One region of the Streptomyces sp. NPDC004266 genome, then DNA from elsewhere that is predicted to be linked to it. Evidence: riboswitches for the same ligand, from Rfam matches in the RefSeq annotation. Region 1 holds a riboswitch; the other holds the start of a gene.
The links. Region 1 has a riboswitch for S-adenosylmethionine ahead of ACFYUZ_RS21055 (IclR family transcriptional regulator). Riboswitches for the same ligand answer to the same signal wherever they lie in the genome.
Positions count from the first base shown of each region.

Region 2: it holds a riboswitch for S-adenosylmethionine, as region 1 does, so the genes downstream of both, thrC (threonine synthase) here and ACFYUZ_RS21055 (IclR family transcriptional regulator) in region 1, are expected to answer to the same signal.

Region 1 is NZ_JBIAMM010000008.1:236,791-242,416, forward strand. Features, by position in the region: gene ACFYUZ_RS21035 (UbiA family prenyltransferase) at 1-68, opposite strand, end outside; gene ACFYUZ_RS21040 (type III polyketide synthase) at 147-1,229, shown strand; gene ACFYUZ_RS21045 (isoprenylcysteine carboxyl methyltransferase family protein) at 1,243-1,779, shown strand; gene ACFYUZ_RS21050 (NAD(P)/FAD-dependent oxidoreductase) at 1,776-2,807, shown strand; SAM riboswitch class I at 2,873-3,014, shown strand; gene ACFYUZ_RS21055 (IclR family transcriptional regulator) at 3,200-3,922, shown strand; gene ACFYUZ_RS21060 (VOC family protein) at 4,042-4,410, opposite strand; gene ACFYUZ_RS21065 (hypothetical protein) at 4,467-4,706, opposite strand; gene ACFYUZ_RS21070 (metal ABC transporter ATP-binding protein) at 4,814-5,449, shown strand; gene ACFYUZ_RS21075 (metal ABC transporter permease) at 5,446-5,626, shown strand, end outside.
Region 2 is NZ_JBIAMM010000003.1:492,897-498,522, forward strand. Features, by position in the region: gene groL (chaperonin GroEL) at 1-78, opposite strand, end outside; gene ACFYUZ_RS10300 (cold-shock protein) at 427-630, opposite strand; gene ACFYUZ_RS10305 (MoaD/ThiS family protein) at 1,031-1,309, opposite strand; gene thrC (threonine synthase) at 1,324-2,631, opposite strand; SAM riboswitch class I at 2,625-2,773, opposite strand; gene ACFYUZ_RS10315 (glucosyl-3-phosphoglycerate synthase) at 2,923-3,864, shown strand; gene ACFYUZ_RS10320 (trehalose-6-phosphate synthase) at 3,951-5,303, shown strand; gene ACFYUZ_RS10325 (winged helix-turn-helix transcriptional regulator) at 5,344-5,626, opposite strand, start outside.

The DNA.
Region 1 (5,626 bases):
GGGACGGCGAGGCGGTGGGTTCCCTCGTCCGTGGTGGGGCGGCTTCCTTCGTCCGTGGTGGGGCGCACCGCACCACGCTAGGCGACGGCGCGCCCATGACCTCCGGGTTGAGGGTGTCGACGCCTCACCGTCCCTATGTTGGAGCAATGACCCGCGTCCTCGCGGTGAGCACGGCCTTCCCGCCGCACCGCTACATGCAGCACGAGATCACCGAAGACCTCGTCTCCGGCCTGCCGCCCGGATCCGACAGGGACGTCGTGCGCCGGTTGCACGCGGCCGTCGGCGTGAAGAGCCGTCATCTCGCTCTGCCCCTCGACCGCTACCGCGACCTCGGCGCTTTCGGCGAGACCAACCGTCTCTTCGTCGAACTGGCCACCGCGCTGGGCGCCGAAGCCGTCGAACGGGCTCTCCACGGCGCCGGCGTGCGCCCGGAGGACGTCGACCTGGTCGTCTCGACGACCGTGACCGGCATCGCGACGCCCTCCCTGGAGGCCCGCCTCGCGGCACGGATCGGCCTGCGGCCCGACGTCAGGCGCACGCCCCTGTTCGGGCTCGGATGCGCCGCGGGCGCCGCCGGTCTGGCGCGCGTCCACGACTTCCTCGACGGCCGGCCGGAGGGCACCGCGCTCCTCCTCTCCACCGAGCTCTGCTCGCTCACCTTGCAGCGCGCCGACACGTCGCCGGCGAACCTGGTGGCGAGCGGTCTGTTCGGGGACGGGGCCGCCGCGCTCGTGGCCGTCGGCGGTGACCGCTCCCCCGCGTCCTCCCGTACGGCGTCGCCCCCCTCCGGGTCCTCCGTGCCGAGCGTCGTGGCGGTACGCAGCCGCCTGTACCCCGGGACCGGGCACCTGTTGGGCTGGGACGTCGGCGACTGGGGCTTCCGCATGGTCCTCGGGCCCGAACTCCCCGAACTGGTCAGGCTGCACGTGACCGAGGAGGTCGAGTCCTTCCTCGCCGCGCACGACCTCAAGCCCGGTGACGTGGGGGCATGGATCTGTCACCCCGGCGGCCCGAAGATCCTGGACGCGCTCGCCGAAGGGCTCGGTCTGCCGGACTCGGCCCTCGCGGCGAGCCGCCGCGCCCTGGCCGCCCACGGCAACCTGTCCTCCGCGTCGGTCCTGCAGATCCTGGAGGACACCCGGACCGACCGGCCGCCGCCCGGGACGGTGGGCCTGATGCTCGCCTTCGGACCCGGCTTCTCGTCCGAACTCGTCCTCCTGGCCTGGTGAGGCCGGAGTGACCGTGACGCTGTACACCGTATCGGTCCTGCTGGTCGTCGCCGAGCGCTTCGCGGAACTCGCCGTGGCGCGACGCAACGGCACCTGGAGCCGGGCCCGGGGCGCCCTCGAGCACGGCGCCGGGCACTACCCGGTCATGGTCGTCCTGCACGCGGCGCTCCTCCTCGGCTGCCTCGTCGAGCCCCGGGCGGCCGACCGGCCCTTCCTGCCGCTGCTCGCCTGGCCCGCGCTCGCCCTCACGCTGGCCGCCCAGGCCCTGCGATGGTGGTGCATCGGCACGCTCGGGCCCCGCTGGCACACCCGGGTGCTGATCGTCCCCGGTCTCCCGCTCGTCGCCTCCGGCCCCTACCGCCGCTTCCGGCATCCCAACTACGTCGCGGTCGTCGTCGAGGGCGCGGCCCTGCCGCTGGTGCACACCGCCTGGCTGACCGCCCTGGGCTTCTCGCTCCTGAACGCGGCGCTGCTCGCCGTCCGCATCCGCTGCGAGAACACCGCGCTGGCGCCTTCGCACGCCCTCTCCTCCCCCGGTGCCGCGTCGTGATCGACCTCCTCGTCGTCGGCGGCGGGCCGGCGGGACTGGCCACCGCGATCCACGGAGCGCGACGAGGCCTCGACGTCATGGTCGCCGAGCCGCGGCCGGGGCCGATCGACAAGGCCTGCGGAGAGGGGTTGATGCCCTCGGCGGTGCGCGCCCTGAGCGCCCTCGGCGTACAGGTGCCCGGCCCCCGCCTCCGGGGCATCCGCTACGTCGACGCCGTCGGCGACCGAAGCGCCGAGGCCCGGTTCCGCGCCGGGGCCGGTCTCGGCGTACGCCGGACCGTGCTGCACGAGGCGCTCGCCGCCCGGGCCGCCCGGCTCGGCGTTCCGGTCGTCCCGCACCGCATCCGCCGGGTGACCCAGTCCGACGCGTACGTGACCGCCGACGGGATCACCGCCCGCTATCTCGTGGCGGCCGACGGGCTGCACTCCCCGACCCGGCGCGCGCTCGGCCTGACCGTACGGCCGGCCGCCACCCGGCGACACACGCCCCGGTACGGACTGCGGCGCCACTACGCCGTCGAGCCGTGGACCGATCTGGTCGAGGTGCACTGGTCCGCCGACTGCGAGGCGTACGTCACTCCGCTCGGACCGCGACAGGTCGGCGTCGCCGTCCTCACCTCACGCCAACTCCCCTTCGACGAGCAGCTGCTGCGTTTCCCCCACCTGGCCGCCCGGCTGCGCAGCGCCGACAGGACACCGGTCAGGGGCGCCGGGCCGCTCCGCCAGCAGGCCCGTTCGCGGGTGGCCGGCCGGGTGCTGTTCGTCGGCGACGCCGCCGGGTACGTCGACGCGCTGACCGGCGAGGGCCTCACCCTGGCCCTGACGGCGGCGGACGCCCTCGTACGCTGCCTCCGCGAGGGCCGCCCGCAGGAGTACGAACGGGCCTGGTGCCGCTTGTCCCGCAGCTACCGCCTCCTGACGGGGTCCCTGCTCTGGGTCCGGAACCAGCCGCCGCTGGCCCCCCTGATCACTCCGGCGGCTGCCCGGTTCCCCGGCCTTTTCCGGGGCGCCGTGAACCTGCTCGCCTGACCGTCGTCCCCCGTGGCCGGAAAGCCGTTGGCAGGTCGCCCCGGGAGTCTTGTATGGTTCCTCCCGAATCATCCAGAGGGGTGGAGGGACCGGCCCTACGAAGCCCCGGCAACTCCCCGGTCGACTCGGCGTTCCCTGTTCGCGCCGTGCCGTCGGGATCAGTGCCAACTCCGGCCCGCGCCAACGTGGCGCGGGAAAAGATGAGGAGACACGGTGCTCTCTGTGCTGCCCTTCGCCCAGGCTCTGCCCACGCCGGGCTTCCCCCGTACCCGTCTCGTGACCGCGGTGCATCGGCCGACCGCTTCGGCCCTTTCCCGCTGATCACCCCTGCCCTCCCCGGGCGAGGCCTCCGCGAACCACGGCTCGCGGACGAGACTGGAGTACCCCTTTTCGTGAACGCATCCGATGTTTCCAGTGGTGTCGGTGTCCTCGACAAGGCCACCGTGATCCTCGGCGCGCTGGCGGCGGGCCCGGCCACTCTGGCCGAGCTGGTCGCCGCCACCGGCCTGGCACGGCCCACGGCCCACCGGCTCGCCACCGCGCTCGAACACCACCGCATGGTCGCCAGGGACCTGCAGGGCCGCTTCGTGCTCGGCCCCCGGCTCGCCGAGCTCTCGGCCGTCGCGGGCGAGGACTGCCTGCTGGTCGCGGCCGGCCCGGTCCTCACCTCGCTCCGGGACACCACCGGGGAGAGCACACAGCTCTACCGCCGCCAGGGTGAGGTGCGCGTCTGCGTCGCCGCCGCCGAACGGGCCGCCGGCCTGCGCGACATCGTGCCCGTGGGCTCCGCACTCCCCATGAAGGTGGGCTCCGCCGCCCAGGTCCTGCTCGCCTGGGAGGACCCCGAACGCTACTACCACGGTCTGCAGGGGGCGCGCTTCACGGCCACCGCCCTCGGCGGCGTACGGCGCCGGGGCTGGGCCCAGTCGATCGGTGAACGCGAACCGGGAATGGCCTCCGTCTCGGCGCCGGTGCGCGACCCGGCCCATCGCGTCGTGGCCGCCCTCACGGTCACCGGCCCGATCCAACGCCTCACCCGTCACCCCGGCGCCCGGCTCGCGAAGGCCGCCGTCGACGCGGCCGACCGCCTCACCGACGCCATGCGCCACTCCTGACCGCGGTGCCGTCGGCAGGAGGCCGGGGCGGTCGCAGAGGCGGTGAGGGGTGTACGGGTCGACAGCGGCCCTCCGCGCCCGGCACGGTGGCCGGGCGTTACGAGCGGCGGGCTACGGCGTCACCGGGCGGGGATCGGCTGGGTGAGGTTCACCGGGTTGCCGTCGGGGTCCTTGATGTGGGCGACGCGCTGTCCCCACGGCATGTCGTTGGCGCCGCCGCCGACCGAGCCTCCCAGCGCCGCCACCCGGCCGAGCGTCTCGTCGACGTCGTCGACGCCGATGCTGAGCAGGATCCGCGGCGCCTCCCGGTCCCCCGGGTCCGCCGTGGCCACCAGCCCGAGGTCGGTGTCTCCGATGCGCAGGCCGAGGTAGAAGAGCGGGCCTTCCTCCGGGATCCGGGAGACCTCCTCCGCGCCGAACAGTTTCGTGTAGAAGCCGAGCAGGACGTCCGGGTCGGCAGTGAGGATCACCGGCTGGATGGTGGACATGGCACTCCTGTCGTGAACGGTCGTGTCACCGGGTGGACCGTTCGGGGACGGAGAACTCATCGGCGGGGAGGAAACCGTGCCGCTCCGGCTCGGGGGGCGCGGCCGGACCTGCCCCAGCGGCCCGGGCGTGAGTTCCGGACGGTGCCCCGGGCCTCGTGCTCCGGCGTCTCCTCCGGGTTCGTCGCCGCGTCCGCGCCCGGTTCGCGGCGGACCGGCCAGAGCGCGAGTTCGAGGCCGGAGGTGCTGCCGCCGGCGGTGACGGGGTCGCCGTCGCCGACGACGCGGGCGTTCCTCACCAGGCCGCCCTCCGCGGTTCCCGCCTGTTTCCGGGAACCCGGCGCTCCGTCCGTCCGACTCCTCCACCGCACGAGCACGGCGGTACGGCGGCGCTGAAGGGCACGGGATGGGCGGACTGGACATACGGATGCGGGGTGTCGCGTGCCGGCACGGCCGTACCGAGGCGGTCGCCGGGGTCGATCTGGAGATCGCCGCCGGCGAGCGGGTGGCGCTGACGGGGACGAACGGGTCCGGGAAGACGACGCTGCTGCGCGCGGTCCTCGGGCTGCACCGGCAGGTCGGCGGCACCGTCGAGGTCGGCGGGCGGTCCGCCCGCACGGCGGCCGAGTGGGCGTGGCGGCGGCGGTCCTGTGCGTGGATCCCGCAGAAGCCGGCCGCCGGGAGGTTCCCCCTGCGCGGGGACGAGCTCCTGGCGAGCAGCGGCGCGCCGGCGGAGGCGGCCGGGGGCGCCGAGCGGCTGGGCGTCGGGGCGCTGACCGGCCGGCCCGTGGACACGCTGTCCGGTGGGCAGTTGCAGCGCATGTACCTGGCACGGGCCGTCGGCTGCGTCGCGGCCGGTGCGCGGGTGCTCCTCGCCGACGAGCCGACCGCCGCCCTCGACTTCGCCGGGCAGGAGGAGGCCGCCGACGTGCTGACCGCGCTGCCGGTGACGCTCGTCGTGGTGACCCATGACCGGGCGCTCGCCGAGCGGTGCGACCGGGTCCTGGAGATGGCCGCCGGCCGGCTCAGGGAGGTCCGGTGACTGCTCTCGCGACGGCCGACCTCGGGGCCGTGCTCCAGCTCGTGCCCGTCCGGCGGGCCGGTGTCGCCCTGCTCCTGGCAGCCGTCGGGCTGCCGGTGATCGGCGTGATCATCGTGGGCCTCGACATCATGCCGGTGCGCTTCGCGATGATGCACGTGGCCCTGCTCGGCATCGCGG
Region 2 (5,626 bases), on a different contig from region 1:
GACGGCGTCAGCGAGCTGGTTCATGCCGCGCTCGAGACCGCGCCGGGCCTCCTCGTCGAACGCGATGATCTTGGCCATGTGAAGTGGTCCTCCCGGACATGGGGTGGATAACGCTCCAGGACCGCGCCGACGCCCGCGACGGACGGCCTCCGCGACTCCGCGTGGTTCCTTGCCCCACCCGGCCGGCGACCTCGTCTGCCCGATCCTCGTAGCACTCTCACCTTCCGAGTGCTAACGCCAATGATTAGCACTCGCCCTATGAGAGTGCAAGCGACTCTCGCGTTTCGGGAGGTCGACCGGGACGTCGATCAAGGAGGGCCCGGGCGGGCGGGAGCGGGGCGGGGGCGGGAACGCGCGAGGGGTCCGCATCCCCTCAGGGATGCGGACCCCTCGACGGCGTTGCGTCGTCGGCCGATCGCGCCGCGCTCAGACGGCGAGCTTGACCATGTCCGCCTGCGGACCCTTCTGGCCCTGCGAGATCTCGAACTCGACCCGCTGGCCCTCTTCGAGGCTGCGGTAGCCATCCATCTGGATCGCGCTGTAGTGGACGAAAACATCCGCACCACCGTCTACCGCGATGAAGCCGTAGCCCTTCTCCGCGTTGAACCACTTGACGGTGCCCTGAGCCATGCCTAACTCCCCTATTACTGGCCCTTGCGCGGGACCCGCACTTCGCGGACCCGGGTCAGACCTCTGCGCCGGAACGCGTCGACCGCGGCTGAATGTATCTGCCCAACTGCCCTCTGCAACAGGTCATTCGACCGAGAATTCTGGGCGCGACCGAAAGGGGAATTGGGGAGAATCCCCTGGATCACGGGGCAAGTCGGGCCCGGCAAAGCGCGCAGAAGGTACACAACGCGCACACACTTTGGCTGCATCTAGTCGGGCGGAGACGCATTCTCATATGCGCCTGGCATGAGCAGCGGAGGGGACTTCCCCAACTCTACCGCGCTCAACCATGCAGAATTGCCCCTTCCGCTTTTCGCGCGGAAGGGGCAATTCGTACTGACCGGTAAGGCTCGACCGCGGCTCAGCAGCCGCCGGCGACGGCCGGGATGATCGAGACGCCCGCGCCGGCCGGGGTGGCCGTCTCCAGGCCCTGCTCGAAGCGCACGTCGTCGTCGTTCACGTAGACGTTGACGAAGCGGCGCAGCTTGCCCTGGTCGTCCAGGACGCGGGCGGCGATGCCCGTGTGGTTCTTCTCCAGGTCCGCGATGACCTCGGCGAGGGTCGCGCCCTCGGCCTGGACCTCGGACTGACCGCCCGTGTAGGTGCGGAGGATGGTGGGGATGCGGACGTTCACGGCCATGTGTTCGTAACCTTTCAGAGCGCCAGGCCGGCGTCGCGGAACGCGTCCAGGCTCGGGCGGATGGTGGCGGTCGCCTGAGAGGTGTCGGCCACCGCGTCCAGGGTCTTGAGTCCGTCGCCGGTGTTGAGGACGACGGTGGTGAGGTTCGGGTCGATCAGACCCGCCTCGACGAGCTTCCTGGTGACGCCGACGGTGACGCCGCCGGCGGTCTCCGCGAAGACGCCCTCGGTCTGGGCGAGGAGCTTGATCGCGTCCACGACCTGCTCGTCGTTCACGTCCTCCACGGCGCCGCCGGTCCGGCGGGCGATGTCGAGGACGTAGGGGCCGTCGGCCGGGTTCCCGATGGCGAGCGACTTGGCGATGGTGTTCGGCTTCTGCGGCCGGACGACGTCGTGACCGGCCTTGAAGGCGGCGGAGACCGGGGAGCAGCCCTCGGCCTGGGCGCCGAAGATCTTGTACGGCTTGTCCTCGACGAGGCCCAGCTTGATGAGCTCCTGCAGACCCTTGTCGATCTTCGTGAGCTGGGAGCCGGAGGCGATCGGGATGACGAGCTGGTCGGGGATGACCCAGCCGAGCTGCTCGCAGATCTCGTACGCGAGCGTCTTGGAGCCCTCGCCGTAGTACGGGCGGAGGTTGACGTTCACGAAGCCCCAGCCCTCGCCGAGCGGGTCGCCGATGAGCTCCGAGCAGAAGCGGTTGACGTCGTCGTAGTTGCCCTCGATGGCGACCAGGTCACCGCCGTAGACACCGGCCATGACGACCTTGCCCTGCTCCAGGTCGTGCGGGATGAACACGCAGGAGCGGAAGCCGGCGCGGGCGGCGGCGGCGCCGACGGCGCCGGCCAGGTTGCCGGTGGAGGAGCAGGAGAGGGTGGTGAAGCCGAAGGCGCGGGCGGCTTCGAGGGCCTGGGCGACGACCCGGTCCTTGAAGGAGTGGGTCGGGTTGCCGGAGTCGTCCTTGACGAAGAGCCTGCCGGGGGCGACGCCGATCTCGCGGGCCAGGTTGTCGGCCTGGACGAGCTTGGTCCAGCCGGGGTTCAGGTTCGGCTTCTCGGCGACGTCGGCGGGGACGGGCAGCAGCGGGGCGTAGCGCCAGATGTTGGCGGGGCCGGCCTCGATCTGCTTGCGCAGCGCCTCGGGGTCGCCGGTGGGAAGGTCGTACGCGACCTCGAGCGGTCCGAAACAGAGCTCGCAGGCGAAGATCGGGCCGAGCGGGAAGTGCTCACCGCATTCGCGACAGGAGAGCCCGGACGCGGGACCGAGGTCGACGGTGGTGGGGGTAGCGGTCTGTACAGCCATGGAGGCGAGGCCCTTTCTCCTCATCTTTCCCATTGGCGAATTTTTCGCCATGAGACGGATTTGGCACCTTCCCTAGCCGGGGACCTCGCTGGAGGACGAGTAATGACCGACTGGAGGGTTGCCGGGGCTTCAACGGGCCGTTTCCCTCTGCCCCTCTGGATGAGCGGTATTCGATTGTGAAGCGCGGTGGACTTTCGTTCCTGCGCTCCGACGCGGTCGGCACCCCGACGTGCATCGGGCATCCGCGTTGTTCAAGACTGTAACCGAAGGCCCGGACGCTTGAACCGGCCGTCCGAACCGCGAGATGGAGATCACGTGCTGGAAGAGGTGGAGCGCTGGCTGGGCCGGCGGTCCTGGTCCGTGGCGGACCGGCCGCTGGAGCGGATCCTCGCCGCCAAGCGGAACACGAAGGTCAGCGTCGTCCTGCCGGCGCTGAACGAGGAGGCGACGGTCGGGGACATCGTCGCCGTGATCCGCCGCGAGCTGATGACGGAGGCGGTGCCGCTCGTCGACGAGCTGGTGGTGATCGACTCGGGCTCCACGGACCGCACGGCGGAGGTGGCCGCGGCCGCCGGCGCGCGGGTGGTCGCGCGGGACTCGATACTCCCCCGGATACCGGCCGTGCCCGGCAAGGGCGAGGTCCTGTGGCGGTCACTGATGGTGACCAGCGGGGACGTCGTGTGCTTCGTGGACGCGGATCTGCGGGACTTCTCGGCGGACTTCGTGACGGGGATCGTGGGCCCGCTGCTCACCGACCCGGACGTCGACTTCGTCAAGGCGATGTACGACCGCCCGTTCGGCGACACCCCAGGTCAGGGCGGCCGGGTCACGGAGCTGGTGGCCCGCCCGCTGCTCAACCTCCACTGGCCGCGGCTGGCGGGCTTCGTGCAGCCGCTGGGCGGCGAGTACGCGGCGCGGCGCTCGCTGCTGGAACGGCTGCCCTTCCCGGTCGGTTACGGAGTGGAGCTGGGGCTGCTCGTGGACGCCCTGCACACGGTGGGCCTGGACGCGCTCGCACAGGTGGACGTGGGGGTGCGCAAGCACCGGCACCAGGACGGGCAGGCGCTGGGCCGGATGGCGGCGGCGATCTACCGGACGGCGCAGCTGCGGCTCTCGCGGGGGCACCTGGTGCGGCCGCGGCTGACGCAGTTCGAGCGGGGCCGGCAGGGCTTCGAGCCGCGGACGTACGCGGTGGACACGGAGGAGCGCCCGCCGATGGCCGAGATCACGGAGTACGCGCGGCGCCGCGTGGCGTGACGGGCCCGCGGCGACCGAGCGTGGCCGGATCAGCCTGTCTCGTATACGTACGTTTGAGCGTTTACGGGACGGGCTAGGTTCGCCACATGGCTACTGTGCTCGTCGCATCCAACCGGGGCCCCGTCTCGTACGTGCTCGGCGAGGACGGCTCGCTCGACGCCCGGAGGGGCGGCGGCGGCCTGGTCTCGGGCCTGAGCGCCATCGGCTCCCGTGACAGTCTCTGGGTCTGTGCGGCCCTCGGCGAGGGCGACCGGGAGGCGGTCCGGCGCGGGACCGGCGAGCCGGGCGTGCGGATGCTGGACATCGACCCGGGGGTGTACGCCGACGCGTACAACGGCATCGCGAACTCGGTGCTGTGGTTCCTCCACCACCACCTGTACGACATCCCGCGCGAGCCGGTCTTCGACGCGGAGTTCCGCCGCCGCTGGGAGTCGTACCGCGCCTACAACCGCGCCTTCGCCGAGGCGCTCGCGGCGGAGGCCGCGGAGGGCGCGGCGGTCCTGGTGCAGGACTACCACCTGGCCCTCGTCCCGGGTCAGCTCCGCGAGCTCCGCCCCGACCTGCGCATCGCGCACTTCACGCACACGCCGTGGGCGTCCCCGCAGTACCTCGGGATGCTCCCGACCGACATCCGCGAGGAGCTCCTCCGGGGCATGCTCGGCGCGGACCGGCTGGGCTTCCACACCAGGGCCTGGGCGTCGGCGTTCGAGGACTGCGCGGGCGACCTCGGACGCACGCGGGTGGCGGCGCACCCCCTGGGCGTCGACGGCGAGGAGCTGCGGGCCCTCGCGCACCGTCCGGAGGTGGACGAGCGCCTCGCGGGGCTCCGCGCGGAGATCGGCGACCGCAGGAGCATCGTCCGGGTCGACCGCACGGAACTGTCGAAGAACATCCTGCGCGGCCTGCTGGCCTACCGGGAGCTCCTCACCGTCCACCCGGAGTGGCGCGAGCGGGTGGTCCACCTGGCCTCGGCCTACCCCTCCCGCCAGGACCTCGACTCCTACCGCTCGTACACGGCGGCGGTGAAGGAGCTGGCGGAGGAGATCAACACCGAGTTCGGCACGGCGGACTGGCAGCCGGTGCTGGTCTCGGTGAAGGACGACTTCACCCGCTCCCTGGCCGCCTACCGCCTGGCGGACGTGGCCCTGGTGAACCCGGTGCGCGACGGCATGAACCTGGTCGCCAAGGAGATACCGGTCGTCTCGGAGGCGGGCTGCGCCCTGGTCCTGTCCCGCGAGGCGGGCGCCTACGAGGAGCTCCGCGAGGACGCGCTCACGGTGAACCCCTTCGACGTGACGGAGACCGCCGAGGCCCTGCACGCGGCCCTCTCGATGCCTCCGTCCGAGCGCGCGGACCGCACGAAACGCCTGGCGGCCACGGCCACCTCCCAGCCCCCGCAGCGCTGGTTCCTGGACCAGCTGGAGGCGCTCGGGGGCTAGGGTTCCCGAGGCGCTCGGGGGCCGGCGGCTGCCGAGGCGCTCAGGGGCCGGCGGCTCCCACGGTGGCCCCGGCCCGCTCCCTGCCCCACGCCGCCAGCGGCTCCAGGGCCTCGTTGAGGCGGATGCCGGACTCGGTCAGGGCGTACTCGACGCGGGGCGGGACCTCGTCGTGGGAGACGCGGTCGACGACGCCGTCCGCCTCCAGCTCGCGCAGGTGGGAGGCGAGGACCTTCTCGGTGATGCCCGGGACCAGCCGGCGCAGCTCCCCGAAGCGGCGGTGGGGCTGTTCGTGGAGCGCCCAGAGGATGAGCACCTTCCACTTG